3 regions of the Caldibacillus sp. 210928-DFI.2.18 genome follow, and region 2 is predicted to be linked to each of the others. Evidence: riboswitches for the same ligand, from Rfam matches in the RefSeq annotation. Region 2 holds a riboswitch; each other region holds the start of a gene.
What was found. Region 2 has a riboswitch for cobalamin ahead of LIZ98_RS09415 (DUF4430 domain-containing protein). Riboswitches for the same ligand answer to the same signal wherever they lie in the genome.
Positions count from the first base shown of each region.

Region 1 (12,345 bases), on a different contig from region 2:
AAAATGATTGGATAGATCGGTCCCCTACAAAAATACTTCCTTTTAAAAATGGCAAAACTCCACTGATCATTTTTAATAATGTCGTTTTCCCACTGCCATTTGAACCTAATATCCCGAAAAATTCTCCCTGTTCAACAGTAAATGAAACATCTGTTAAAACAGGTTCGCCACTATACCCGCCGAATAGATTTTCAACCTTTATGGACGTCATCTTTCCCCTCCTTTCCTTTTGTTTCGGATTAAAATGGCAGCAAATACCGGAGCGCCGATTAAAGATGTAATCACACCAATGGGAAGCTCTGTCGGTGAAATGACGGTTCTTGCCGTAAGATCCGCTAATATTAAAAAGGCACTTCCGGTTAACATCGATAATGGTAATAAATGCTTATGATCAGGTCCCCACAGTAATCTTGTTAAATGGGGGATAACTAAACCAACAAAACCAATTGTTCCCGATACCGCAACAGCTGCCCCGGTTAAAATTGAGCCCGCTGTTAATACAAGCATTTTCCGCCTTTTTACATTTACCCCTAAATGCTGCGCCCTCTCTTCACCAAAGGACATCGCATTTAGTTCATTTCCATTCATAAGTAATAGAAACGAGCCGATAAGAAAAAACGGTAAAATAATCTGAATATATTCCCAACCTCTCATCGAAACGCTTCCCATTAGCCAGCTGACAATTTGCCGAAGTTCATCCCCTGTCAAAGCAATCATCAAGGATATAAAAGCACTTAAAAAGGAGCTAAAAATCACACCTGTTAAAATTATCGTTTCAACTTTCATTGAGCGATCAATTCTTTTTGCAAAAATAAGGACAGCAATAATGGTTATTAGGGCAAATAAAATACTTAGAAACGGCAGCGTATATGAACCGATGACAGGGATAGTGATATGCAAAAAGATAGTCAAAACAGCACCAACCGAAGCCCCGGATGAAACACCGAGCGTGTAAGGATCAGCTAACGGGTTTTTTAATAACCCTTGAAAGGCGGCTCCTGCAATGGCCAAGGACGCACCAACCAATCCCGCTAAAACGACACGGGGAAAGCGAATATTCCAAACGATTGTTGTATACATCGGATCGACATTTACATGCGATATATTAAAAAGACGTGATCCGATAATTTTGACAATATCACCAATCGGAACCGTTACAGTACCGATTGAAATACCGATGAGAATGGCAGCAACCAAAAGGATGGATGCTGCCATATACGCAAAAGGTTTCTTATTGGAAAATTTCCGGATAAACTGCTTTTGCAATTTCCTCTACCCCTTCAGCGAGACGTGGACCTGAACGAGTGACCATATCGGAATTAATATCGACTACTTGAGAATTTTTTACAGCATTCACCTGGTCCCAACCTTCTCGACTTAGCACTTGTTCAACTGCCCCTTCCGTATAGGATCCGTAAGTGATTATGATGACATCCGGATTGGCGGCAATGATCGCTTCCGGTTCAATTTTTGGCCATCCCTCTTCGGTCACCACATTTTCTGCATGAACGATTTTCAGCATTTCATCCATGAATGTATTTTTCCCTGCGGCGTAAATATCAGGGGCAGATATTTCTATATATACTTTCTTCTTATCTTGAATTTCCGCTGCCTTTTCACGAATTTTTTCAATTTTCGTCTTCATGTCATCGATAAGTGATTGTGCTTCAGCTTGTTCTCCTGTCGCTTTCCCAATCATTTTAATAGAATCATAGACGTCTTCAAAGTTTTTCGCATCATTCACAACAAGAACGGTTATGCCCGCATCTCGCAACTGTTGTAATCCGGCTTCAGAATTGTGAGCACCTGATGCATGTGCAAGCACTAAATCAGGTTTTAAGGAAATAATCTTTTCCACATTGAAATCCATTGAGCCTATTTTTTCTTTTTCTATTGCTTCTTCGGGATAATTATCAAAATCGGATACGCCGACAATTTCATCACCAAGTCCCAACGCAAAGGCAATCTCTGTATTGCTCGGAATTAAGGAAACAATTCTCTCCGGTTTTTTATCAATGACCACTTCCTGATCGACGGCATCTTTAATCGTAACCGGGAAGGCGGCTGTTGTACTTTCCGCTTGTTCTGTTTTAGTATTATCTCCGTTTTGATTTGCTTTCGATTCATCCTTTGCCCCGCACCCGGCAAGTAATCCGAAAGTAAGCAACAGGATTAGAAATATGTATCTTTTTTTCAAGGTGAATCTCTCCTCTATTTTGATAAACTAACTATCGATAAAATTCGATTGGTTTCGGCTTAAAAATGACCCTCATTAAAAGACAAAAAAACATCCTATCAATTCGAGGATGCAATGAACAAGTAAATTGCACACCTCCCTATCCGCGTAGGTTTTTTGGTGCAAAAGAATAGGCAGGTCTCCTGGCTCATGTTCATCACCCTCTTATGCCGCCTTCCCGTTCCGATGACAGTGGCTTGTATATAAGAGAGCTCCCATTTACAGTGGCGGGACCGCGTTGGATTTTCACCAACTTCCCTATTAAGTCTTTAAAAAAGACACCTAATCCTTATGGATATGAAATTTTTTCTTATGCAAGAATTATAACATGTAGAATTGCTTAGTCCAAGTAAATATGTTATCTATTTTTTAGACCTTTTTTCAGTCTTGCAGTTTTAGCAAAAAATATGGTTTTCGTTTAAAAATTTCTTGTCTATTTTTTAGACTTTTTTTCAGGTCATTCAATAAGTTTTTTGTTATACTAATGAAAACGTATTTATTAAATAAAGTGAGAACTAGGAGGCGGTTTAAGATGGCAGAAATAAAAGCAGGTACCAATCAATTTTACATGGAAGAAGACGGGGAAGTCATTGCAAGAATTGAGTACATTCCTTCCGATCTCGACGGTAAAAAACAAATCACTATTACCCATACGATTGTGAATGAAGGACATAATGGAAAAGGTTTAGGTAAACAGTTGGTAAATCAAGTGGCGGAATATGCAATAGCAAACCAACTGCATATTATCGCTGAATGTTCTTATGCCAAAAGAGTATTGGAAAACAGTGAGGAATATAAAGATTTACTTCTCTAAATTACTCGGGGGCAGTCGTTGTCCTCTTTTTTTATGGAATTATAGAAAAGCGGAAATATTTTTATTATGATAGTGGTATGACTATTTAATGGGCAGGAGTACATTATGAACACGTATTCAAGAAAATTAGGGTTATTGCTAGTCATCCTCGGCGCGGTATTTTGGGGAATCGGCGGCACTGTCTCACAAAAACTGTTTCAACAATTTGGTATCTCGGTCAATTGGCTAGTCACCATCCGATTATTGCTTGCCGGAATTGCATTGTTGACTATCCAATTTTTAAAAAAAGAACGGAGCCAAATCATTCGTGTATGGAAACAGAAACGGTCATCCGTACAATTAATTATCTTCGGGTTGCTCGGTATGTTGGCAGTCCAATATACATATATGGCATCCATCAGCCATGGTAATGCAGCAGTGGCTACACTTTTACAATATTTGGCACCTGTCATGATTATTATTTATACCGTTTTCCGCAGACAGGCAGTTCTCACCGGGCAAGACGTTATCACGGTTTGCTTAGCCCTTATCGGAAGTTTTTTATTATTGACAAACGGTTCGATATCTAAGCTTTCCGTACCGATGCCGGCCATTATTTGGGGCGTTTTATCCGGTGTGGCACTCGCCTTTTATACATTGTATGCCGTCCCGCTTATCAAGCAATTCGGTTCCCTTGTTATCGTTGGTTGGGCCATGATCATCGGCGGTGTTGCTCTCAGTTTTATCCATCCGCCTTGGAGAATACATATAGCAACTTTCAACTTTGAAATCGTAATGTATCTCAGTTTTGTCATACTGTTTGGAACAATGTTAGCCTTCTGGTTTTATATTGAGAGTTTGCAAAGCTTAGAACCAAAGGAAACTAGTTTACTAGGTAGCCTTGAACCATTAGCCGCCGTGTTGACCACCGTCTTCTGGTTGAAAGTACCGTTTGGATTTTTTCAATGGCTCGGTTCTCTGTGCATAATCGGCATGATTTTATTATTAGCATTAGTGAAAAAACCAGTTTTAAAAGAAAACAGCTCAAACTATGATGAAAAAGCATTCCACAATTAATAGTTTGCATCGTGGAGGACTTTTTTCCGTGCATATAATGAAAAGACAAGTGGAGAATGTTGTTGTAGGCGTGAACCAAATCGTTTAACAAGCTAATTTCATAGGTGAACTCTGATGTATTATAGTCCTTAAACAAGGCAGAATCATCGAACGCGGCAACCATGAGAAGCTGATTGAGGAAAAAGGCAAGTACTATCAGCTTTATACCGGGGCGTTTGAGTTGGAATAGAGAAATTTTATGAATTTGACATAAACCATCGGAGATCCAATGGTTTTTTGTCACGCGAGCTATTTGATTCATCTTAACTATTTTCTATCTCACTAGAGTGAACGCTCATTGGCCCCACATCCTCATCACTAGTTACTTGAAAATCACACCAATGATAAAACGACCCTCTACAACTGATAATGTGGAGGGTTTGCTTCACCTTTTATTTGAATATGGAATCTACATATCGGCGCAAATTTATTATACCCTGTACTTCTAAACTATTTTAATACTTATTTCTTAAATTGTATAAATTAATGTTCAGCATTATATTTGTCGATACCTTTTTGACCAGCAGTCAGATGCTTTGTGTGAAAAGCAGCATTATTATATACAGATTTTAGTGTTTTCGCATGATTTCGAGTTGTTCCCATTATTGCAATGGAATTTGCCATTGGTCTCATCACAAATGTAGGCTTAACATTAGTAACAAACCTAAACAAAAGATTTTCATTTATTGAAATTGCTTGATTGTTAACTAACGAGTTAATCCTATCAACAAAATTCTTTAAAAAAATACAATCACTGGCTGATAAGTTTTCTCTATTAGCAATTTTATCAAAGTTGACTTTTAACGTGTTATTCCCAGCAAGTAAAACGAACTCCCTATTTTGAAGTAAAGCTGCATATGCTTCTTCATCAGACTGAATACTATTTATAACCAAATCTTTTGCATAGTTGTAAGTTCTTAGGAAATAAGCATTCAAATCTTCAATTTCACTATTTATAGATTCTGCATCCACCCCTTCAACTTTTCTATTAATAGATTCGTTATTTGATTCTGCAGCAAAAGCAAAGTTAGGAGTAAGAATAGTCAAAGATAAAACTAATATGAAAATTTTGCAAAACTACTTCTAGGACTCATATAATATTTCCCCTTTTTTAGTCATATAAAGGCATAAAAGCATACAAAATAAATAAAGTGTAAAACATAAAAACAATAGAAATGATATATCCTATAAACACAGCATAATTTAAAGGTTTAAATTTTTTTAATATAATACAATTTTTTTGTAAAGAATATAAATGCTATTATACAAGAAATTAATGTGATTAAATTCACAATACCTATAGGATAATATCCTAAATAAACTCGGCTGGTAATATAAATGAAAAATATGGCCAGATAAAAAAAGTCAATTATGCCTAACCAAATAATCCCTTTTTTTACATTCATAGTATTCCCCTTCCTTTATTCGGTTAAAAACAAATTATTAAAAATAATTAAGGTATTTAGCACCCTATACTGATATTATAAACATAGGTTATGAAAAGTAAATTTAACAATTAGTGAGTAAAATGATTCCTAAAATACATCAAATGCTGTCAACTTACACAAACGGAATGAATTTTCGGACCAATAAAAGTTATTAAAGGAATCGTAGTATTACATAATAATTCCTGATGATATGATTGTTTTAGGGAAAACGTAATTCTATACTTTAGCCAGTCTTTAGTTATATGCTTTTTTCCAATATACGTGAAATAATGACTATTAATCTGATTAAATCCTTCAACAGAATGCAAAATCCACTTGATTTACATCTATACTTCACTATTTTCAATCACTTCTAATATCTCATTCGCCCTCAAAAAAACTTTAAACAAATCCGGATTATCGAACTTGCCAAACACGAAAAAGTAATCTAGGAAAAAGGCAAGGATTATCTGCTTAAATCGCACCTTAACAGACAGTAAGTTCCCCTCCTCAAGATTTTCGATTATACAATAAAGATAGTTGGGGAATAAACTGCCAGTAAAGGCCTGATTGGTTCAACATAAAGGACTTCCACTGATGAAAGTTTCACTTTATATACCAGGGGGTATGAACTTAACTAGATCGCGTGTGGCCAAAAAACCATCAAACTTCAGATTGTTCGACGGTTTTCGTAACTTTGGACTAATTATTAATCAAAACGATAAACGATGATTTTCTTATAACTTAACCTCTTCTCCTTTAACGCTCATTGGTCCGATGTCTAAATCATCTGCTACATGAATTCCACCAGACACGAAGAAATTAACTCCCAATAATAGTAATACGATAATTAATAACTTTTTCATTCCCTTATTCCCTCCTGTTTTGATTTGTTTGTAAGGCTAACTTATATAATAAATTAGCTTGTTTATAATGACTATAAGATTCATAAATATTGGCAAACAATTCACTATATCTGACTGTAAGTTTCCAGTCTTTTATCGATAAAAAATAATTGATGCTTGACTTTTGTATATTTATAATGTTATCAATCGTAAGGTTATCATCGGTAATTGTTTCAAATATTTTTAATTGAATCTGATATTTTTCAGACAACCGACTATCTTCCTCTGCCTGCTTCGTCTTCAACCAAAGTCTGGCAGATTCAATATCCCCTTTCAAATAATAAGTTCGAATTAAATTTAACTGGATTTTGCTTTTGTTATCGTCATTTACATATTTTATCGCTTCTAAATAATAATTGATTGCTTCATTGTACTTCCCTTGATATTCATAACAATTGCCCAAGTTATTACTAATTATATATAAATATTTATTCTGATCTTCCTTTGGCAGATAAATGAGGATTCGTTCCGCTAAGCGAAATGTTGCAATGGCATCGTCCCATTTTCTTGAATTATTGTAGCAGGTACCAAGAATAATATGGCATGCCAAGGCTCTTTCCAATAAATACTCGTCTTTAAAAATTTTCAATGCTTTTTCTATGTAAATGAGCGCCTCTTCGTAACAGTAAATATTTTTCAGACTAAGAGAAAAATTATAGTAAAAGATTCCTAATTCAAATCGATTTGCCAAATTTTCGTAACCGACAAGTTGTAATAATTCCACCCCTGCTTCTACAGCTTCAGAAAATTTATTAGTTTTAATATAATATAGTAATAATACATTGGTATATAGGAAAAAGGTTCGGTTATTTGCAACTTTGATAATTTGTTTTAAATTTTTAAGAACTTTACTGACTTCAGTTAAATCATCATGTTCCAAAAGATAACGGCAATAAACGATTTCAAATTTGATTGAAGTACTACCACCGCCTATGATAGATAGACCCTTAAGTTCTTCAATATTTACTTCATACTCTTCTTTATTCAGTAAACTATCATACCATTTTTCAATTTTTTCATCGATGTGCTCAATACTTTCGAATAGCTGATCATAAGCAATGCCTAATCTTTCAAATAGTAATATGTAAATTTCTTCATCGGCAACCACATGATTATTCTCGATTCTACTTAAATAAGAAGGAGTGCAAATTCCGCGGCATAAATCGTCTTGCCTAATATTTTTTTCTATTCGCTTTAATTTTAAAAAACTACCCAAATTATTATTCATATGGATCACCTGAACCTAATTTACCAAAATTTCAAACATGCATATCTCAAAATGATTATATCATATTGTTTCATATAAATTAATTGTGTAAGTTGATAGTTTTTATTGTTATTATTGACAATTCTTACCCGCTAATTGTTAAATTTACTCTTTATAAAATTCCACTTATAATTAATGTAAGGGCTGCTGAATGTTTATACGGGTTTGTTCGTTAGGCGAAGGAATGGCAACGACTAAATTCACTAGAGTATCAGTAATGAATATTAGTCTATCAAACCCATCGATTTTTATATTTCTTCTCTCAATAAAATTAGTCAATTTTCAAATGCATTTCATTTACAGACTTAATTAAAATCCTGTATATAGTGTTCGTTCTATAATCTTAATACTTTATCCAAATTCCATCCAAAAAATAGAATTCTAATACTTCAGCAGCTCTTAACTTTTTTATTTTGTCAGAAGAAAAAGTATCTGCCATATGAACGATTTACACGTAAAAACTGGCAACTATTTCTTTTGCAAGCACCGATAATCCTTCATATGAACATCAAGAGATAATTGTATTAACGGTTCACCAACAATCTATCAGTTTAGACTTCAACCAAATAAGGTTAATCCCCCCTGCTCATATTTATGAAAAGAAACTCTTTCAAGAATAACATGTAATCGATTAAGGTGATCGATATATAATACATCCATACACTCATATGCACAAATTTTTAAAACCGTTAAGTCTCATTTTCCAAACTATTTGTCATCTATTGTTTTTTTCTTATAATAGGAAAAAATTTGGATAGTGAATAATGCTAGTATTATCCAGAAACCGCCCTGAGAAGTAGACAAACCATTTTTTGATTTACCAAAAATTATCGTTAATAAGACTAATAAAATAATTAGGTATCCAGAAAATATTATTTGACTTAATTCATTATGGGAATTGGAACTGCTACTAATGGTAACAAACACACCCAATATTATTAACATTAGCCAATAAAGCCATCCATTAAAATCGAAAAATAAATTTGGGATAAAATCCAGTATTAAAATAATTGTAATTAAAATGATGCTAATGATTTCAAATAATCTTCTTTTCATTTTGTGTTCTCCTTATATATCCTTAGTTTGGTGATCATTCTAATATGACGTACGCCATAGATTTGCTTGTAAACCACACATCCCTTTCAAATAATTAGGAACTTAGGGAAATTATGCCTAATTTTTATTAATTTGTATATTTAACAATTACATTAAATTTTTTGACTTATTTGTTTTTAGAAACCTAACTTTAAAAAAATAAAAGCGGCTTTGTTTGCAATCTTTGAATTTGTGCATTGGGTTCGCAAGCAAGTTACTATAAAAAAATTATTTCTATTTACCTTTATCACAGTCTTTTTTAATACATGGGTATGGGAAGTTGGCATGCTACTGGCTTTATCCAAGATGAGTTCTGCAAGTGAACAACTCTATAGTATTTTACAAGGGTTGTTTGGGGGTATAGTTATTGTTACCAATATCATCATCCTATATTTTATAAAAAAAATGACACTGCGCCATTACTTCATTGGTTCGATTATCTGGGCTACCGGAATTACCTACTATGGTCTCCTTTATGATATTCCGCATTTTTTCATCGGGGCCGCCATTGTTGGTATTGGAATGCCGCTCGCCAGTTTAACACGGGTGTATATTGTTCAATCACTGGTACCGGAAGATAAAATGGGCAGAGCATTTAGCTTTAATGCTGTTTTATTATATTTTTCGAACACCATCTCACTTGCACTTTATGGTATTTTCTCCCTACATGTGTCCATCCAATTTTTAATGTGTGTGAGTGGTATCTTCATGTTGCTTGTCAGCTTGATAGGACTACTTTCTTCTATATATTTTACGAAATTCGGTCGGCGTTTTCCGATACATTTTCATAAATAGACGATTATAGGAAGAAATATTTTTAAACCCGAGTTCTAGTGCAATTGATAAAATGGATTCATCTGTATTGATTAATGAGTGCTGACTTTTAAACAAACGATATAATTGCAGCCAAGAGTATGGAGAAATCCCCTTCTCTTCCTTGAACTGATGGGCAAATTGATATTTATTTAATCCCGAAATGTTGGCCATCTGATCGAGTGACCAATCTTCTGTATAGTTTTCTTTTAGGGCATTGATTACTATATCAATATTTGTTTTCGTTTGAATCGTTGGCAGTTCCTTTTGATGAGATCCTAAGCCAAATTGTAAGAGCAAGATAGTAAGCTGTGCTACACTATTATCCAAAAACAAATCATTCGCCGGTAGTTCTTCGGCTTCTTGTTGAATGAAATTATTATGGATAAAGGACGCCCACTGGCTAATCAGCGGGTGTCTAAATGCCTGTGCAGAAAACTCCGGCTCCGGTTGTTCAATACCTAATTGAACAGCTGCCTCCTTCACTACTTCCGGCTCAATTTCAATAAGAAACTTTTCCTGTGTAACTTTTAGTTGTTTATGTGGTTCATTTGGGTTAAAAAAAAAAAACTCTCCAGCATGAATGGTGAGATCCTCATAATGGGTCTGATATACACTTTTTCCAAAGAATGAAAAAATAAATTTATAACTTGTATCATCTCGCCAATTACGTTCTTCTAAATGATTGCGTCGAAATAAGATTAAACCATTATTATTTGCTACGATCATCATCGATACTTCCAATCACGTTAATTTTATCTAGTACGACTGCCTTAAATTTTCTGTTTCATCTACTACCATAGCTCAATTCAGAAAATGGATTAATCACTTTCCATCCAATTCCTTCAAATAATTTCCTTAGCATCCACAAATGGACTCCGCCTATCAAGAGGAGCATGCGCTCATTCGTTTTACTTTCCACTTGCAGGATGTTTTTAAAAAATGAAAAGACCCTACCAGTATAATCTCTTTAATGTTACTCATCTTCTTCCCACATAAACTTTAATGACTTTCTTGAAAATACACTTCTTCATACGGTTGGACAATGACAAAGCCGTCCCCTTGGAAGCGCATTTGGATGGACTCGCCGCTTCCTCTTCCAATAAAGGTTTTAAAGGAAACATCCGTTTGAAACTCCGGCTGCAGATTTCCTGACCAGGCAACTGTTGCATTTGGATCAGTTATAATTGGTTTGCCCGGTGTGACACGCAATGTTAACGGCTCATAATGGCTGGTAATCGCAATTAACCCGGTACCGGAACAACGGATATTAAACAATCCGCCCGCCAACATGCCGCTAACCCGCTTCATAAGCTTAATATCGTGTTTAATTGTTGTTTCCAATGCGAGTAAATCATTGCCATTCACATAGATGGACTCATTTTGTAAGTGAAGGATAATAATCTTTTTTCCGTCATCCGCCAAATACAATGTTCCTTGACCATTCGCCTTCATTAAAGAGGCTCCTTCTCCTGAAATCGCCTTTTTAAACATGCTACCTAGGCCTTGTTCCAATATTCCTTCACGTTCAAATTTAATTTTTCCGTGATAGGCAACCATGGAACCTGCTTTTGCCCAAATCTGTCCATTCAAATTAACTTCAAGAAGATGCGGAGTTTCCAGTTCAAATAATCCTTCCCCTTTATCCTCTTGTTCTGTTTGGCTCAAAAATTCGTCTAGTGAGTATTTACTCATGGCAAACACATCCTTTCATCATACATATATTTACGGATAACGGTTCGGATGTGTTTCAGATTTTTTTGCTAAGCGAAAAAATGATGAAGAACCGACCGTTTATCGAACTTGGAGCAGTCAATCTCCACCACCGCCTCCTCCATCTCCACCGCTATCCCCTCCGTCAGAGGAATCCCAACCGCCAAAACTAAAGAACCCCCCTGAATCATAGGAAGAGGAAGATTTGGATTTACTTGATTTCTTTCTTTGAGAGGAAGTTTTATATTTGCTCCGTCTTCTTTTTCTTGATAAAAGCAACCGAAAGAAAAGAAAATAAAGAATCACAGCACATCCTAAGCTAAATAAGGCCGCGTCTACATCATCTGTCCGTAAAAAGTCGATTATTAGAAAAAACCAAAAAAAGATAAAAAGATATAAAAATATTATTCTAAAAAAATGATATATTTTTCTCATGACTGCCCCTTTCGATATGTTCATAATTTTAATGCAATTTTTTCACCGGCACATGTTCCTCCAATTCTTCAAACCAATCATGAAAACGGCAGGTGGTATAAATCGTTAGTAACGGGAAAAAGATTAAATTTAACAGCAACTGTCCGAAAAAAATAGATAAATAGTCTGAAGATACACCTGAAATGGCAAGCAATAATATTGAGCTGAATAAATTGTCGATAAGTCCCATGGCAAGTATAATCAATAGGATTTTAAAAAAGTGCCTTTTAGCTAACCTGAAAGCCGTGCCCAGAGAGCGAAACGGATTTTGTTTTTTATAAATCATAACGTAAGGAGTAAAATAAAACAATATAAGAACAATTATTCCGGGTAGCACAAATAAAGTTATCCCAATAACAATAAGTGAAATATACAGGATGGCAAATAAAAACGCCATAAATCCATATTTGAAAAATATATGGTAACTCGAACTGAGCTGATTTTCCTCCCCGTTCAACTCCATCTGTATGAACTTGATCAACGGAATTTGAACAAGTACAAAAAAG
Region 1 is NZ_JAJCHL010000018.1:9,429-21,773, reverse strand. It holds gene LIZ98_RS05965 (adenosylcobinamide amidohydrolase) at 1-211, opposite strand, end outside; gene LIZ98_RS05960 (FecCD family ABC transporter permease) at 208-1,266, opposite strand; gene LIZ98_RS05955 (ABC transporter substrate-binding protein) at 1,232-2,197, opposite strand; cobalamin riboswitch at 2,353-2,537, opposite strand; gene LIZ98_RS05950 (GNAT family N-acetyltransferase) at 2,769-3,050, shown strand; gene LIZ98_RS05945 (DMT family transporter) at 3,156-4,106, shown strand; gene LIZ98_RS05940 (hypothetical protein) at 4,629-5,192, opposite strand; gene LIZ98_RS17940 (hypothetical protein) at 6,310-6,438, opposite strand; gene LIZ98_RS05935 (helix-turn-helix domain-containing protein) at 6,443-7,705, opposite strand; gene LIZ98_RS05930 (hypothetical protein) at 8,453-8,800, opposite strand; gene LIZ98_RS05925 (MFS transporter) at 9,032-9,634, shown strand; gene LIZ98_RS05920 (helix-turn-helix domain-containing protein) at 9,572-10,381, opposite strand; gene LIZ98_RS05915 (AIM24 family protein) at 10,655-11,347, opposite strand; gene LIZ98_RS05910 (YciC family protein) at 11,829-12,345, opposite strand, start outside.
Region 1: another riboswitch for cobalamin. It lies ahead of LIZ98_RS05955 (ABC transporter substrate-binding protein); the one in region 2 lies ahead of LIZ98_RS09415 (DUF4430 domain-containing protein).

Region 2 (12,345 bases):
ATGCGTTTGATCCGAAAATGCATAAATAATCAAGGTAGGTGTCTTTAAATGAGTAAACTATTGGAAGTGAAAGATTTAAGTGTTTCATTTAACACCTACAACGGTGAAGTACAAGCTGTTCGAGGTGTAAGTTTTGACCTGAATGAAGGAGAGACATTGGCTATCGTTGGAGAGTCCGGTTCGGGAAAATCGGTAACTTCTTCGACATTAATGGGGCTTCTTCCCAAACCGGCAGGGATTATTAAAAGCGGTCAAATCCTTTTTCAGGGAGAGGATTTAGTAAAAAAATCCGAAAAGGAAATGCAAAAAATCCGTGGAAAAGAAATATCGATGGTCTTCCAAGATCCGTTATCTTCATTAAACCCGACAATGAAAATCGGGAATCAAATTATTGAAGGTTTAATCAAACATCAAGGCATGAATCGTGCAGAAGCAAAGAAAAAGGCAATTGAACTTTTGGATCAAGTTGGCATTCCACATCCGGAAATTCGGGTAAATCAATACCCGCACCAATTTTCCGGTGGTATGCGGCAACGGGTTGTCATCGCCATCGCCCTTGCATGTAACCCAAAAATATTAATTGCCGATGAACCGACAACAGCGCTGGACGTAACGATTCAAGCCCAAATTCTCGAACTAATGAAGGAAATTCAACGAAATACAAAAACATCCATTATTTTTATTACCCATGACTTAGGGGTTGTGGCTAATGTAGCAGACCGGGTCGCGGTAATGTATGCCGGAAAAATTGTTGAAATCGGAACGGTCGACGATGTTTTCTATAACCCGAAACACCCATATACTTGGGGTTTACTTGGATCCATGCCGACATTGGATGCAGATGATGAAGAACTTTATACCATTCCGGGTACACCGCCGGATATGTTGAATCCACCAAAGGGTGATGCTTTTGCACCAAGGAACGAATTTGCCTTGGAAATCGATGCGGTGATGGAACCGCCGATGTTTAAAGTGTCGGATACACATTATGCGGCAACTTGGTTACTTCATAAAAATGCACCGAAAATTGAAATGCCTGAGTCCGTAAGACGGAGAATTGAAGGCTTTGCCAAAACCGGTAAGAAAGGGGGAGAATGATCGTGAACAAGACGGAAAAAATTCTCGAAGTCAAGCATTTGAAAAAATATTTCCCTGCCGGACGAAAAAAAATAATTAAAGCTGTTGATGATGTTTCTTTTGATATCTATAAAGGAGAAACATTCGGGTTAGTTGGAGAATCCGGTAGTGGTAAATCGACTACCGGTCAGACAATTATCCGACTTTACGATGCGACGGATGGAGAAGTATTATTCCACGGAGAAAATGTTCATGCGAAAAAGTCAAGAGTGGAAAAATTGAAATTTAACCGGAAAATGCAAATGATTTTCCAAGATCCATCCTCATCACTCAACCCCCGGATGACTGTATTGGATATTATTGCGGAAGGATTAGATGTCCATCACCTTGCAAAAAATGAAAAAGAACGGAAAGAAAGAGTGGAACAACTGTTAGAAGCGGTTGGTTTGAATAAAGAACATGCGACACGCTTTCCTCATGAATTCAGTGGCGGTCAACGGCAACGGATTGGCATTGCCCGTGCCCTTGCCGTAGAACCGGAATTAATTATTTGTGATGAACCGATTTCTGCTTTGGATGTATCGATTCAAGCACAAGTCGTAAATTTATTGAAAAAACTTCAAAAAGAACATGGATTAACGTATTTGTTCATTGCTCATGACCTCTCCATGGTTAAATACATTAGTGATCGGATTGGTGTTATGCATCTTGGACATATGGTAGAGTTAGCAGATAGTGATGAATTATATAAAAATCCGGTCCATCCATATACAAAATCATTACTGTCAGCGATACCGCTGCCGGATCCTGAATATGAACGGAGTCGTAAGCGAATAACCTATGATCCATCAATTCATGATACAAGTGAAGAACCAAAGTTCCGCGAAATTCGACCTCACCATTGGGTTCGTTGTACAAGCAAGGAATTTGAGCAATATAAAAAAGAATTGGGAGAATAAGAAAAGCAGACGGGTGGTGCTAGGAGCTAGGTTAAAATTTGTCTAAAGGCTGCTTACCAGTATTTTTACATGCAAATCCTTTTGTAAGAAAGGGAAGAGCACTCGAAGCTAAACTTGTCTGAAGGCTGTTCATCAGTATTTTATACATGCTAATATATCTACAAGAAAACTCGGCAACCGCCGAGTTTTTTTTCACAGAGTAACATCTTTGAAAAGGAAGTTTGTTCTTGATAAACTAAAGATACCTTTAGCAATACAGGTGATTGTCATATTTCGAGGAGGTAAATCTATGGGGGAAATCTTGGCGGTGCTAAAATATATAAAGGTTCAGCGTGAAGTCGATTACATTGGATTCCAACAAAAGTACATTGAAGAGGAACGATATATGTACTTATATAAAGATAAACTTGTGACCCAGTATCATGATTTCCCCTTAGAAACTATATTCGACCTTTCCTATAAACCCTTTGGAAGTGAAGGGGGCACTTTGTATTTGCATACAAACCATGGTGTTTATACGTATCATTTACATTCAGATCCCCAATTATTTATAGAAGCGTTTAAACGGCATCAAATGAAATGAAGGGGCTGTCCGCAAAGTCATTTTTTGACTTATGGATGTGCCCCTTTATGATTTAAAAGCTTGATCCAATGGATTTGGAAAGATACCCCATTGTTCTGACTCTGAGTAAAATACCACCAAAAAGGTAATGTACCTGTTCGTTCTATTGTCGTCTAAATCAAAAGCTACAAACCATCAAGGTGTCAGTATTTCGGTTAACCCCATTCGTGAAGTACAAGATGCCGGTAAGAGGGGGTCATTCGCTCATCTTATCCGTATGCTGTCAACAAACCATATTTCTTTTGAAATCTTTTTAAAATCTTTAGCCAGCTTTGCGAAAATACAAGTAAAAAGAAAACATTTGATAAAGCATGGGCCAAGTCAAAATAGAAACTAGCCGTATAAAACCCGATAAACTGTGCCCAATTAAAACTATTCATTAAGGTCAGTACAACCCAAAGATTCATAAACCATCCAAATAAAAAGCCGGTGATAAAGCCAAAAATCGAGCGTCCTACTGAACTTTTCATAACCCAAGTGTTTTTTAAAAGCCCGGCAGCAAAGCCAACCATTCCCCAGGCATACATTTGCCAAGGTGTCCAAGGTCCTTGGCCAAGAAAAATATTTGACACGATAGCAGCTAATGCACCTACAACAAAACCAGATTCTGCCCCAAAAACAGCGCCGGCCATAATGATAACAAAGGTAGTTGGCTGGACACTTGGAATGCTGGCAAAAGGTACTCTACTCACGGCAGCAATTGCCCCAAGAATAGCGATTAAAACGAGTTCCTTACTGGTAACCTTTTTATGTTCATACTTAATCATCAAAGGAAAAAAGGAACAAACCATAAATAGAATACTTGCCAACATATATTGTTCTTCAACCAATAATGGTACAAAGATGAGCAGGACTGCTAACAGGATTAGTAACCCGGCAATAAGCAAGTTTTTATATTTCTGTTTTTTTAGTTTTTGATTTTCTGAGAACCCCATTTTTCTTCAGCCTCCTCAACTGTTACCACCTCTGGAATGTTTCCGTCCCGTGTCATCCGATTAACTACCGTTGTATAAAAAGCATTACCTTTAAAAAAGTCTTTTGTAGAAGTAGTGACAGTAATTTCTCCTTGAAACATCATCGCACTGCGGTCAGAAAAACGTGCGGCAAATTCAATGTCATGCGTAACCATTACAATTGTTAAGCCGCGGCTTTGCATCGATTTAAGCCATTTGCCTAACGCAACTTTCATTTCCGGATCGAGTCCCTTCGTTGGTTCGTCGAGTAAGAGTATTTTCGGTTGTGGTAATAATACACACGCTAATGCACTTTTTTGCATTTCCCCGCCACTTACATCATACGGGTGACGATCAAGGATGGACTGAATTCCTAATAACTCTACCAAACAATTTATTTTCTCTTCATAATTTTCAAGATGAAATTGCTGTGCCGTTTCGATTAATTCTCCTCGGACGGTATCTTGTATAAAGAGGAGCTTCGGGTTTTGCGGTAAGTAGGCAATATCAGTGGAAATTGGTTTTGAATACTTTTTCCCGTTATAAATTAGCTTCCCTCGCTGGGGACTTTCAAGACCGGCCATCACCTTAAGTAATGTCGATTTTCCAGTCCCATTGGCACCAACAATTGTTAACCATTCCCCCTCATTAATAGTTAAAGATAAAGATTGTAATATTTTTTTGCCTGTTTTTTCATATTGAAAATAAATGTTTTTTACTTGCAGAATAGGGTTCTGTTTTTCATTATAATTTTCTTGTTTTTTGAAGGAGGTATCGAACTGGTGAGTCTTCAGTTGAGAAGCCCATTTCCTTCCTTCTTTGACGGTTAAAGGAATATCGACAATTTGTAAGTTATCTGCGTGTTCCAAATATAATAATGCCGTACTTGGCAAATAAGGAAATAATGGTCGGTACTGTTCTTGCCAAACTTTCGCAATCACATCCTTTGGTGGACCGGATATTTTTAACGAACCATGGTCGAAAACGAAAACCCGATCGGCTAAAGGAAAGACTTCTTCCAATCGGTGTTCGACAATAAGAACTGTTATTCCAAATTCATCATTCATTTGCTTTACCATATGAAGGAAATCCTTTGCGGCCACGGGATCGAGTTGGGCTGTTGGCTCATCAAGTAAAAGAATCCGCGGTTCCATTAGCAAAACGGAGGCAAGATTGACAATTTGTTTTTGCCCGCCGGATAAAAGATGAATCTTCTTATCAAGAAGGTGATTGATTCCGAAAAAATGGACCATTTCTGCAAGTTTTGTTCGCATGGTTTCCGTCGGCATGCCGATGTTTTCTAATCCAAAAATAAGTTCTTCAAATACCCGATCCATCACGATTTGATTTTCAGGGTCTTGAAACACCATTCCAATTTCTTTAGCGATTTTGACAGGTTCATATTCTGTCAATTTTTTTCCATTATAAAAAATCTCGCCGGATCGCTCTCCGTAGGGGGCAATTTCTTGTTTTACCATTCGGAGCAAAGTTGATTTACCACTTCCGGAAGGCCCACAAATGACAATAAACTCTCCGGGTTCAACAGAAAATGAAACTTGATTGAGGGCTGGTAGCAATTGATCCGGGTATGTAAAACTTACATTTACCGTTTCCAATATTGCCATTGTATAGCCTCCTTTCCTTCCACAATTAGTGGAAATCCAATGATGAGAACATAAATCGTGAAAAATACCCATTCACGCCCATATATAATGGTTGGTTCTAAAAGTGGTGTTAGGGTAAGGACGCCATCACCCAACCACCAGCCAAATATGCCGGTGCCTGTTAAACCTGCCAGGATGAGTATCATGAAACCATCATTCATATGTAGTCTATAGGGGGTATATTTCGTTCTTTTTTGTAATCCATAAGCTCTTGCTGACATCGAGTCAGCTGTTTGAATACCATCTTCCAGTGACCAGGTGAGTAACACTTGAACAAGCAATAAACCATGTTTGACTCTTTGTTTAAGAGGGCCGGAAGCGACGGACAAACCCTTTCCTTTTTGTACAGTTGTGATTTCCATCAGTCTTCTATTTAGCAAGGGAACAAATCGAACGGAAAGCATGGCTAACAAAGACCATTTTGGCATCCACTTGGAAAATAAAAATAAAAATTTATCCGAAGTCATGCAATAGTTAAAAGTAATCGTTAGAGTAAGAATGACGATTAGGGTCAAGGCATTTAGCAATCCTTGGACCAATGCTTCTAATGTAATTGCACTGTTAAATAGATAGAACAAAATATGACTGCCGCGATGATTCGTCAAGGGTGTTAAAATAAGGAATAACAAGGATAAAACAATCATCATGGATACCCATTTTTTTAGCATTTTTCCCTGATCTAAGACAAAGTTAAAAATCACAAGAAGAAGGCATGCAAAGGTCAAAAAAAATGGATGCTGATAGAGCATAATCATGGCAATGGCTAAAACGTAATAGAGAAATATGACAAAAGGATGGAGAGAGCGGAATCCGTTATCCATCAGCTTTGCCCCCTCCAACTGTCTGTCTTTTACTGATCATCATTATTTATCACCTGTAAATTTTTAGTATGTGGTATCTTTCGTGTAGTCTAATGTATAGATCCATTCAATCTTATCACCATTTTTTATTGACTCAATCCCCGCGCTATTATCTATTAATACATCATTTACTTCGATTAACCAGCCGCTTAGTGGGCCATAGTCAAATTCATATATGTTGTTAATTCCCTCGACATAAGCAGTTGCGCCCGATCCTCTGACACTAATCTGTATCTTTTTGTCTTTTAAAATTTTTAATGTGGCATCGAGTGCGGTATATCCCGATTCAATTTCTACCTCTGTCGGGGAAAGAAAGACCGTTGGAATCGGTGCATTTATTGGTCCCTGGTAACCATCCACCGATACGGTAACGGTATCCTTCTTCGGCTTTGGCGCTGGTGCGGGTGCGGAAGTTTGTCCTCCTCCGTTCACTGGCTGCCCGGATTCAGTTTTCGGTGCTGGTGTTGTACTTTTATTTTCAACGGATTTAGAAGTTTGGGTATTCGATTTATTTGCTGTGTTGGTATTTGTATTTTCTTGCTTATTGCCTGTATTCTCAGTTGCTTTATCTGTGTTTGGATTTGATTGTTTGTTTTCTGTATTAGCTTTTGTCTCATTTTCCTTTGGACTGTTTTCTGAATTTCCCTCTTCTGTTGAACCGTTTTCCTTATTTCCTTTCATTTCATGTTCTTCTTTAGAAGGTTTTTCGAGTGTTGTTTTCTCGGAAAGCGTTTCATTTTCAGGTAATGCACTGTCTTTTTGACAACCGACTGCAAACAATAAAATGAAGGCGGATAAAAGGATAAATAGTGCTTTTTTGCAAAGTTTCAATGATTCTCCCTCCTTGAATGGTTGAATAGGATTCCCTTCACGGCTTTATTAGTTGCAAAACCATGATTCTCTACTTAAGTGGTTGTACAGGAGGGCTCCCGCTTCTCACGATAGCCCTCCTTTATTAAGAACCACTTACTGGATAAATTCGATTTTGAAGTAGGGCCTCCAAAGAATTTTCGTGTCCAGTATCCTTATCTTTGCGGCATGTCCAGTTTACTGATAGAGCATGATGTCCACGGATTCTAAGATAATTGAACCCCTACGAAATGCTGATACATGTTTAAAGTCCTTGATAAACAATTTTGGTAACCCAAATTGAAATGTTGACACATATTGAAACTACTTGATAACATAAGTGCTCAACAAATTTGCAAACCAAATCGAAATGCTTATACATGTAAAAATTACTTGCTAATAGCCTTTTTCCTATGCTGATAAATAGTAACCATGACCGCAAGTGTAACGAGTATAATCCCAATGAATAGAAAGAGATACGTGTTCGTTGCAGTTTCTGGCAATGTCTTTTCTGAGTTGTTTTGCTCCTTACCGTTTAGATTTGTGGCAGCACCTTTTGTTGTTTCGATTTTGCTCACCTGTTGATCTTGTTCTTTACTTATTTCGACCGGATTTTTTATTGGAACCGGTTCGAGGTCGCCAACGAGATGGAATACAGAACCTTGATTATTTTTATATTTCTGATATGCAGCGAGAGCCAAAGTTGCCTGAGAGCTAGCGATTGGGTTGGATTCACGTTCTGATAGAAGATGAGTAAATCCGCCATCAGCATTTTTGTAGTCCAATAATCGTTTGACTAGGTTCCCTTCTGCTTTTGTAAAATCACTACCTGTCGGATCAATTCCTGCTGCTGATAAACCGATAATGACAGATGCGATCGATTCACTTGCTTCTCCTCCAGCAAAAGTATCATAAAATCCGCTTGAGTTCGTTTGATTACTGGAAAGCCAGTCTACAGCTTTCTCAATGGCTGCTTGAACATTTTCATTTTCTGAATAGGGAGCAAGAGCAGCAATCGCTATCCCGGTTAAATCTGCACTGGGCGTTTCTCCTGCTAAAGACCATGCCCCGTTATTAAGTTGAGTTTTTACAATATAGTCAACTATCTTTTCTCTTGTCCAGTCAGCCTTTTCATTAACAGGATAGCCACCACTATCTAAAGCAAGCAGGGCATAGATTGGCCCGTTATTTCCTTGATTCGTCATATTTTTATGATTAACCAACTGTTCAATTAAGTTATAGCCGGCAATCTTTGTCGCATCTTTGCCAGCAGCAGTTAAAGAGATAATAGTACGCTCTAAATCAGTTACTTTACGAAACTCAGCTTTATTGGCAGTAACCTGGTTTATTAACTGATCAATATAATCACTTGGAATCGTTACCCCTAAAGCATTAAATGCAACGGTACTATACAAATCATTAACACGATGGTCAAGCAAGTATTGACGGCTACTATTTAAAGCCGTTGCAAATTCTTCAGGTGAAATCGTTTCAGGATTTGTTGGTTCGGGTACTTCAGGCTGATTTGGTTCTTTACCGGGTACTTCACCTTTTAAAAAGTTTTGATAATAGGTTAATGCGAAAAATGCTTGATTCGTTGCCATGCTATTTGAATCATCTGTCAATAAATGGGCAAATCCATTGTCATCCTTTTGAAAATGAAGAAGCCGCTGAACTAAATTCAACTCAGATTTTGTAAATTGATTACCGGTTGGATCAATGTTATTGGCACATAACCCGGCAATTACTTGGGCAATCGATTCGCTTGATTCTCCACCGTTAAAAGTATCGTAGTATCCGGCAGTGTCTGTTTGAGTCGCTGAGAGCCAGGCTACAGCTTTTTCAATGGCTGCTTTTACGTTTTCCTGATTTGAATAAGGAGCCAGAGCCGTCAGTGTCATTGCCGTTATATCCACGCTTGGAGTCGGGCCGTATAGGGACCATGCGCCATTGTCTAATTGAGCACCTATTATATGGTTAATTAATTTTTCCCTCGTCCATTCGGCATTTGGATTTTGAATAGTATAATTACCACTATCAAGTGCCCATAAGGCGAAAATCGGCCCATTATTTCCCTGATTAATCATTCGTTCGTGTGTAACTAAAAGGTCGATTAAATTGATGCCTTCAATATTTGTTGCATCTTTACCGGCAGCAGTTAATAAAATAATTGTGTTCTCCAAATCGGTTACTTTCCGAAACTCACCGTTATTGGCCACAACTTCATTAATTTTTGAATCAATTATGGATTGTGGAATATCTTTATTTAAAATGCTTAATGTAAGGACTCCATACCAATCAAGAGAATTATTACTAAGCAAATGAGCAGCTGTTTTTTCAATAATTGATGAGAGCTCTTCTGGTTGTACAGTAGGGTTCTTTGTCCAATCAATTACTCGAAATAACAACTGGTCACCCGGATTTACTTTGGTATCCATTACACCGGTATTTGAAGCGATTCCATTTACAAAAAATCCCCAATATTTGTTTCCTTCAGCAACAACACCCTTTATTGCTTTTAAATAAGGGCCATAATCGGAGTCTTCAAAGGTGACATCGGTTGCAGCCTTTTTTAGCACATCACCAGCCGTATCCCCATCGGAAAAATCAACGACTGAGCGCTCGATCAAAAAGCTGCCATCTTCTTTCATAACGGAAACATTGACCTTATTTTCAGGTGTATCTGCTAAAACGTGGTGTAAAGAAGAGATACTACTTTGGGTAATCAGTAAAATTAATGCGATAAAAACGAAAATTCTTTTTCCCACTCTGTTTGCGAAATTCACTAATCATTCCTCCTTTTGTTGTTTTTTGCCATAAAAAAACATCTCATGGAGGAGATGTATTTGTGCATGAAGTTATATTAAACTACTTTTTCAATGCAACAGACACACCCCCTATATCCACGTAGGGTTATGGCGTTTGAAACAGGCAGGTCTCCTGGCTTATGTTCATCATTCTCTACACCTTCCCGTTATGAAAACAGTGGTATCCGATAGAGAACTCCCAATTACAGTGGCGGGACCGCGTCGGATTTGCACCGAACTTCCCTTTTAAGACTCATATTTAAATGAGCCACCTATTTCTTATATGAAATTATCATTTTAACTAAATCATAGTTTCTGACAGTGGTTTTGTCAATGATTTCCCTGTGAAAACGGTGTTATTCCAAAAGAAAAAGATTTGAATAAACTTACTTTCAAGAGAATATAAAATGAGTCTTGAAAAAGAGATTATACATCTTTTTCAACCAAAATTTTTATGGAATGGGAAAACAAGTAATTGTAATATGGTAAACAGCCAATTTTCCCGAATCCCTTGAAAAATTTTAACTATGAATATATTATTCTTAATCGTTTATCGTATAATGTTATAGAAGGAGGGATTTCATATGGAAGAATTGGTCGAACAGGCAGTTCAAGATTATTATGGGGAAGAAATTGCATGGTGCTACGGGTGTGGCAGACTAAATGAAAAAGGTCACCATTTTCGGACAGGTTGGTTAACACCCGAAGAGAAAACAGTCACCTATTATCAACCAAAACCGGAACATACAGCCATCCCGGGTTTTGTTTACGGAGGTTTACTTGCTTCTTTTGTTGATTGCCATAGTACAGGGTCTGCATCATTAGCATTACATTATAAAAATGGACATGAACTCGGTGACGGTACCGAACCACCAAGATTTGTAACAGGTTCATTGCATGTTGACTTTTTACAGCCGACCCCACAAAACGTGATATTAAAGGCTATTGGAATGGTAGAGGAAATTCATCCAAAAAAATGGAAAGTTTTAACAGAGGTATATGCTGGGGATATTCCTTGTGCCAAAGGAGAAGTAGTTGCGGTCATTATGCCGGCAACATTTTTAAAAAACAAATGACAGCGCTCCCAAACCAACATAAATTTTCCATTGAATTTTACGGGAGAATAGTATATTATCAAAATGTAAGCTGCATTGTTCGTATAAATAATTAAGTTTTTCACCTAAGTATTTATAGGGAGTTTAAGAGAATATAGTGTGAATGACATATCTCTGTCTATATGACTTGGAGGGCAAGCAGGATCACTATTGCAAACACCCACTTGTCTGAGAGTGGTGGTTTTAAAACTTCATTATAAAGCTACGGCAAATGTGGCTTTTCATTAAACAAAAGAAACCAGTCTTGCATAGGCTGGTTTTTTTGTCATAAAATAATTCATATGATCCTATCAATTTTTCACTACTAAATGTTTATATTAGGAAAAATTCTTGCCTCGATACTTAAAGTGAAAAGTCCCTCCAACTTATCTTTCTCGTTGACTCAAACTTTTTAGATGGGAATATAAGATGAGTCATTAAGGGGAAATTTTGTATTTCTTAAACAATAGTAGCATATTATTTTTGTGAATTGAGGTGAGAAACCAGGATGGATATAAATGTATTATTCGCCTTTAGTCTGACATTATTGGCCGGTTTGGCGACCGGAATCGGAAGTGTCTTAGCATTTTTTACTTCAACCACAAATACAAAATTTCTTTCGTTAGCATTAGGGTTTTCCGCGGGTGTGATGATTTATGTTTCTATGATTGAAATTTTTGTAAAGGCACAAAACGCACTGGTCTCAGAACTTGGTAGCCCTGCAGGAAATTGGATTACCGTTATTAGTTTCTTTGCCGGTATGTTATTGATTGCATTAATTGATAAATTTATTCCAAAACAGAATAATCCACATGAGTTAAGGAAAGTGGAAGATATGAAGGACAGACCGGGCTTAACTTCGGACGATCCGGGTTTAATGAAAATGGGGATTTTCTCAGCCTTGGCTATAGGGATTCATAATTTTCCAGAGGGGATTGCCACTTTTGCCTCAGCTCTGCAAGATCCGACATTAGGTATTTCAATTGCGGTTGCCATTGCTATTCACAATGTACCAGAGGGCATCGCTGTATCGGTTCCGGTATATTATGCAACAGGGAGTAAAAGGAGGGCGTTCAAGTTATCTTTTTTATCCGGTTTATCCGAACCACTCGGTGCTCTAGTTGCATATTTAGTTTTACTGCCTTATTTAACAGATTTAGTGTTCGGTATTATTTTTGCTGCCGTGGCGGGGATAATGGTGTTTATTTCATTAGATGAGTTGTTACCCGCTGCCAAAAAATATGATGAAGCACATAAATCCATATACGGCCTGATTGCCGGTATGGCGGTCATGGCGGTTAGCTTGCTCTTATTTATGTAGTATGTGAGATTTTATATGAGCAAGTTTTCGGTTTATCGAGGCAAGATTTAGCATCTCGTCTTGGCGTCTCGTCGCCAAAAAAACCAGATTTTCGCCCAAAAAAGGTGACGAGAAGAGGTCTCGTCGCCAAAAAATGGAG
Region 2 is NZ_JAJCHL010000037.1:86-12,430, reverse strand. It holds gene opp3C (oligopeptide ABC transporter permease) at 1-29, shown strand, start outside; gene LIZ98_RS09450 (ABC transporter ATP-binding protein) at 49-1,098, shown strand; gene LIZ98_RS09445 (ABC transporter ATP-binding protein) at 1,098-2,036, shown strand; gene LIZ98_RS09440 (hypothetical protein) at 2,326-2,619, shown strand; gene LIZ98_RS09435 (ECF transporter S component) at 2,868-3,593, opposite strand; gene LIZ98_RS09430 (ABC transporter ATP-binding protein) at 3,566-5,236, opposite strand; gene LIZ98_RS09425 (energy-coupling factor transporter transmembrane component T) at 5,215-6,096, opposite strand; gene LIZ98_RS09420 (DUF4430 domain-containing protein) at 6,160-6,966, opposite strand; gene LIZ98_RS09415 (DUF4430 domain-containing protein) at 7,374-9,770, opposite strand; cobalamin riboswitch at 9,898-10,082, opposite strand; gene LIZ98_RS09410 (PaaI family thioesterase) at 10,376-10,867, shown strand; gene zupT (zinc transporter ZupT) at 11,394-12,206, shown strand; partial or broken gene LIZ98_RS09395 (hypothetical protein) at 12,195-12,345, opposite strand, start outside.

Region 3 (6,300 bases), on a different contig from region 2:
TTACTTTATGTTTCGTTAAGTCGATTATACGCTGATTTCTACTTCCACGAAATGGTAAAGTTAAATCCCTTTCTGCCAGAATAAACGGGCCATCAACGAGAACATCGCAATAACCGAGTAATTCATATATATACGGGTCACGCGATGCAAGGAGTTGTTCGAATGTATAGCCTGTATAAATCCATATATTTTTTCCTAATTCCTTTAATCGTTTCGCCACTTTGCACACTTCTTCCGCCTGAAAAAAGGGTTCCCCGCCGGATAAGGTTACATCGGTCAGTGGATTACTGGCCACTTCCTCAACTACTTCTTCAACTGACATCTCTGTTCCATTATTGATATTCCAACTTCTCGGATTATGGCATCCCTTGCAGAAGTGCGGGCAGCCTGCAAAAAAGATAACTGTCCGTAAACCTTCACCGTCAACAACGGAATCATGGATAATATTCATGACTTTCATTGATGTTTAACCCTTTCGCTTTCTTCTGCACGTTTGGCTGAATTCCATCTTTTCATATCGCCAACTAAGTAACCGGTTATTCGTCTAATCCGCCCAATCTTATTTTCATCCGAATTATGGCAAATCGGACATTCGTTATCAATGATTCCCGAATAACCGCAGACGCCGCACTGGTCAACCGGGTGATTGATGGCACCATAGCCAATATCATATTGTGCCATGGCTTTTACTAATCGATCTAATGCATAAATATTCTTGGAAACATCTCCATCGCACTCAATATAAGTAATATGGCCACCATTACATAGTTTATGAAAGGAGCCTTCAATTTTTATTTTATCAATCGCCTTGATTTTATAGTAAACAGGGACATGGAATGAATTCGTATAATAGGACCGGTCCGTCACTCCGGGAATTTTCCCAAACTCCTTTTGATCATTCCGGGTAAATTTCCCTGATAACCCTTCTGCCGGGGTCGCAATTAAGGAAAAATTTAAATTGTATTTTTCACTTGCTTCGTCTACTTTTGCTCGCATATGCTGAACAATGCGATACCCTAATTGATAGGATTCCTTTGATTCACCGTGATGTTTGCCCGTTAATGCAACCAGTGCTTCAGCCAATCCAATGAAACCGACACTTAATGTTCCATGCTTTAATACTTCTCCTACTTCATCGTCAGGTTTTAAGTTTTCGCTATCCTTCCAAATATGCTGACCATATAAAAAAGGGAAATGCTTTGCCTGCTTTTTTGCCTGAAAATCAAACCGCTCTAACAGTTGTTTAATTACGAGATTGATATAGTGATCCAGTATGTTAAAATAATCACATTCATCTTTAGCAGTCAGCGCAATTTTTACAAGATTAATAGACGTAAAAGATAAATTTCCGCGACGAATACTATTTTCATCACCATGACGATTTGCCATCACTCGGGTACGGCAACCCATATAGGCAATTTCCGATTCCGGGGTTCCGTCATAGTATGGGCAATTGAACGCAGAATCTATAAAACTAAAGTTTGGAAATAAACGTTTTGCTGTCGTTTCAAGCGCTAGTTGATATAAATCATAGTTTGGTTCTCCGGGCTCGAAATTGATCCCTTTTTTCATTTTAAAAATTTGAATCGGGAAAATCGGTGTCTCCCCCTTGCCGAGTCCGGCTTTCGTTGCCAACAACATATTTTTTACGAGCAATCGCCCGGCTTTGGACGTATCGGTACCGTAATTAATAGATACAAACGGAACTTGCCCGCCTCCGCGAGAATGCATTGAATTACAATTATGGATGAAAGCTTCACACGCTTGGTACACATCTCGGTTGGTTTCTTTCCAGGCTAATGCTTCAAGCTCTTCTTCTGTATAGCAGGTGGAATAACTTTTTAAAAGGTTGATATTTTTTTGAAATGTTTTATCTATGTAAGGCGCAAGGTCATAATCAAACATCGGATAACTTTGCCCACCATGCTGCATGTTTTGATTTGATTGAAAAATAATCGCCGCTAATGCCATGGCACTGCTAATATCATTCGGTTCGCGCATAAAACCATGACCGGTATTAAATCCACCCTTTAATACCTCACCCAGCGGAATCTGACAACAGGTCGTCGTACCCGTCACCATAAAGTCAAGATCATGAGGATAAATAAAATTGTCATCAATCGCCTTTGTTATTTCTTCACTGAGCATCATTTGTTTTGCATAAAACTTACTGACCTCAGATGAGATTTTTGACATTTGTCCCATCGGTGAAGAACCGTCCATATTTGCATTTTCTTGAATAAGATCATGATTGCGCGAAAAAACAATCTCATTTAACGAATGTAAAGGAAAATCGCAAATAGCTTCTTGTTTGTTTCTTGTACTCATTTTCCATGCTCTCCTGTCTATCGCTAGTTTTGGGTAAATAAAAAACCGTTCACGCTCGGGATGAACGGCGGTAAAAAACGATAGAAAGGCAGCATGAAATAAGCATCTCCATCGTTTCACCTTCTCACACCCCGAAGAAACGAAACTCCAAGTTACGGCAGGTCTCCTGGCTTGTGTTTCTTCCTCCTAAAGCCCTTCCCATATCACTCCGAAAGATGAGCGATACAGTGGATTGCTTATTCGTCCACACGAACAGTTGCGGGGGCAGCTCCAGATTCGAACTGGATTCCCTTTTCAGACAGATGCTGTCACCATAACTCAAATCACTATATTTAGTATTATATAAACGGTTCATTAACTACATCTAGTATCCTACCATACTGAGTTTTTGATTTCAATGAAAAATTTGGGTGTAAGGGTAATTTATGCCCAACCACAAATAGTACAGTTTCTCAGCAAATAGAAAAAACCTCCGAAATCTCGGAGGTCTAACTTACAAATTGAAAGATAAAATTTAAAAGAAATAAACCGGCTATTATATAAAGCGTCACTGAAACTCGTTTTGCTTTCCCTGTGGTTAATTTCAAAATCGCATAAAAAATAAAGCCAATGGCAATACCATCTGCAATACTGTATGTGAAAGGAATCATGATCATAATAAAAATTGCCGGAAAAGACTCCGTTAAATCATGAAGGTCTAAGTTACGAATATTTTGCACCATTAGACCACCAATGATAATTAATACAGGTGCAATCGCATTGGAAGGAATCATATTCATATATGGAATGAAAAAAATTACTCCTAAAAATAAAAATCCGGTTGTAATCGCAGTTAAACCTGTCCGTCCACCTGCTGCAATAGCTGCAGTAGATTCAGCAGTCGCTACAGTTGGACTTGAACCAAAGATTCCAGACAACATTACTGAAATACCATTTGCCTGAAATGCCTTTTTAAATTTTTCCGGGTGTTTTGCCAGTTTCATATGTCCGGAAATCAAGCCAATATTTTCAAAGACGACAACCATCGTTACAGAAAATACGGCAATTAGAAACGGAAAAGATGCCCAATGCTCTAAAGAAAATGATCCAAACACTTCACTATAACCTTCTAATGATAATGAATCATTAGTCCCTGAAGGCAAAATACCAAATAAGAACGCGATGCCTGTTCCAATAAGGATTGTCCATAAAAAGTTCCCTTTTACATTGCGAATAAATAAAATTAACGCAATGATTAACGTTAAGATCGTAGCAATAACATTGGGATCACTCAAGTTTCCTAAAGAAATAATTGACAGGTCTCCACGTTCAACTAAATGACCTTTTTCCAGTCCAATAAGCATGAGGAAAAGACCGATTCCGATATTAATTGCTTCCTTCAATATTCCAGGAATTCCGTTACTAATAATCGTCGTTAAGGAAGTGAATGAAATCAGTGCAAAAATGAGTCCAGAGATGACTGTTACGCCGAGAGCTTCCTGCCAACTTAGCCCCATGGATTGGACAAGTGTATAGGTAAACATGGCATTAATCCCCATGCCCGGAACGACTAATATCGGTGCATTAGCCCAAATCCCCATCAGTAAACATCCGACAAATGAGGTCAGGATCGTACCCAACATTGCCCCTTCCAGTGGGATACCAGCCTCAGATAAAATGAGCGAATTCACAGCAATAATATAAACAATGGTAAAAAAACCGGTTAATCCTGCTGCTAATTCCTGCTTAACAGTCGTATCATGTTGTTTTAATTGAAACATTTTACTCCTTCTATTCAGTTTTCCCTCGCCCGACCCGCTCTCTTTCAAGAGCCACATATTTTATATTTTATTTTAAAAAAACAATTTGTCAATGGAATGGAATTTTATAATCAATGGAATCTTTGGTGTAATTTTACAACTGATCTTTCATTTGCGTTAAAAATAAGGTCCAACCCTCTTTTAAGGAATACCATTTTTGAATTTGATTCATTCTCATGCAGTTAGTCTTATATTTTGAACACCCTACATATCTCTTGAATTTGTTTTCTTCTTTAAATGAGATCGAACAAATCATTTCATATCGATTATAAGGGGTAGCGTTCTTAGTCAGCCATTGCTTTTCCTTACATATTCATTCCATTTCTTACAAAAAAGTAAGGTATATCTATTTTGATTTAAAAATACTGATTTGTACTTATACTAGTGGAGCTTTTTCCTTTCACCTGCTTTAATGTCGCGACAATCAGAAAGCTGACAATTACTAATAACAGCCATGAGCTGATTTTTCCCAGGTGAACGAGACTCCAAGCATCTGTTTGGTCTGGATATTGCCAAGCGCCAAAGAACGTGGCAATATTCTCAGCAATCCAAATGAAAAATCCGATGAGTATAAAAGAAAGTGTGAGTGGCATACGGTAGCGGGTTCCGTTCACTTGAAACATAACCCATGACCGCCAAAAGACGATTAGGACAAGCCCGGACAGCCACCACCGAACATCAACCCAATAATGGTGGGTAAAAAAATTTAAATAAATCGCAGCAGCAAGAGGGACAACGACCGAAAACGGCGGCCACTTAATCAGTTCAACCTTCAATCTCCGCCACGCTTGACAAAGATAACTTTGCTACACTGGCATACATGAATCCGCTATACAATGGTACGCCAAAAATTTTGACATAGCCCTCCTCTGGATAAGACCACGAGCCCATATGTACCTTGAAAATCTCCAGCGCAAGTCCAATCAAGTGGAACATGGTAATTACCTTTAGTTCATCCTTTGTTTCGAGTCCGGAATGTACCATCCACCATTGCATGAGGAGGCAGATAATCAGCAACCAGTCATACCGTGGTAAAAACGGTAAGGGCAGCATTTGGGTAATCGCTAAAGAGGAAAAAATGACAACAGGAAATATACAGGATAGGGCCTGTTCCCAACCAAAGCGAATTAATTGTTTTAGGGCTCTCATCAACGGTGCCTCCTTTGGCTTTTTCCGAACAATCGTAAGTCTATATTGAAAATGGTGTAAATAACTGTAAGTCTAGTGGCTAGTCAAATTCTTGTTTCTGCTTAGGTTTTTCGTTTTCTATTCCTTCTTCATTCATTTTGAGTGTCTTCATCACTTCGGTATTCGAGAATATCCCCGGGCTGACAATCTAAAGCCTTACAAATCGCCTCTAAAGTTGAAAACCGAATCGCCTTTGCTTTTCCATTTTTTAAAATAGAGAGATTTGCCATCGTTATTCCAACCCGCTCTGAAAGTTCTGTAACACTCATTTTCCTCTTCGCCAGCATCACATCAATATTTACAATAATGGCCATTGTTTTCACCCCTAGACCGTTAAATCATTTTCTGTTTTTATATCAATCGCTTCTTGTAAAAGTCTTTGGAGAACCGCTGCAAAGACAGTAATCACCATTGCAGCAAAAATAATGACCATATCAATGAGTATCAGACCCGGCGCATCATCTAATTCTGCTAAAAGATAAACGAATGGCAAGACAACTACATACAAACCACTGATTGTCATGGCACAAAATTTAATATTCTTGAGCGATCTTACCGATAATTCAGAGAAAGCTTGATTCTTGTCAATATGACCTAAAAGTTTAAAAGCCTGATACAAAGCAATGAAAAACGGTATAACGGATACATATATGCCGGTAATAATCGGATATAAGATATGGTTGTAATCCGGATTTACCGGATGATTTGGTAACCAAGACAAGCCAAATATACACAAAGTAAGAACCGGAACTCCAATAAGAATAACCGCTATCTTTAAAAAGAGTGTTGATCCTCGATTCATTTAAAACACCTCACATATTTATGATCGAATTTGATTTTAGCATGATATTTATTGTTTTTCAATAAATATTTATTAATTTTCATTGTATTTTTATTGAAAATCACATTATCACCAAAAATAAAAAGCATTCCTTATGAAAAAATGAAAATCCGCATGTTTGTTGTTTTTTTTCATACAATTTTT
Region 3 is NZ_JAJCHL010000122.1:273-6,572, forward strand. It holds gene nrdG (anaerobic ribonucleoside-triphosphate reductase activating protein) at 1-460, opposite strand, end outside; gene LIZ98_RS16240 (anaerobic ribonucleoside triphosphate reductase) at 457-2,328, opposite strand; cobalamin riboswitch at 2,468-2,659, opposite strand; gene LIZ98_RS16245 (NCS2 family permease) at 2,817-4,088, opposite strand; partial or broken gene LIZ98_RS16250 (DUF817 domain-containing protein) at 4,484-5,276, opposite strand; gene LIZ98_RS16255 (helix-turn-helix domain-containing protein) at 5,405-5,629, opposite strand; gene LIZ98_RS16260 (DUF2975 domain-containing protein) at 5,641-6,117, opposite strand.
Region 3: another riboswitch for cobalamin. It lies ahead of LIZ98_RS16240 (anaerobic ribonucleoside triphosphate reductase); the one in region 2 lies ahead of LIZ98_RS09415 (DUF4430 domain-containing protein).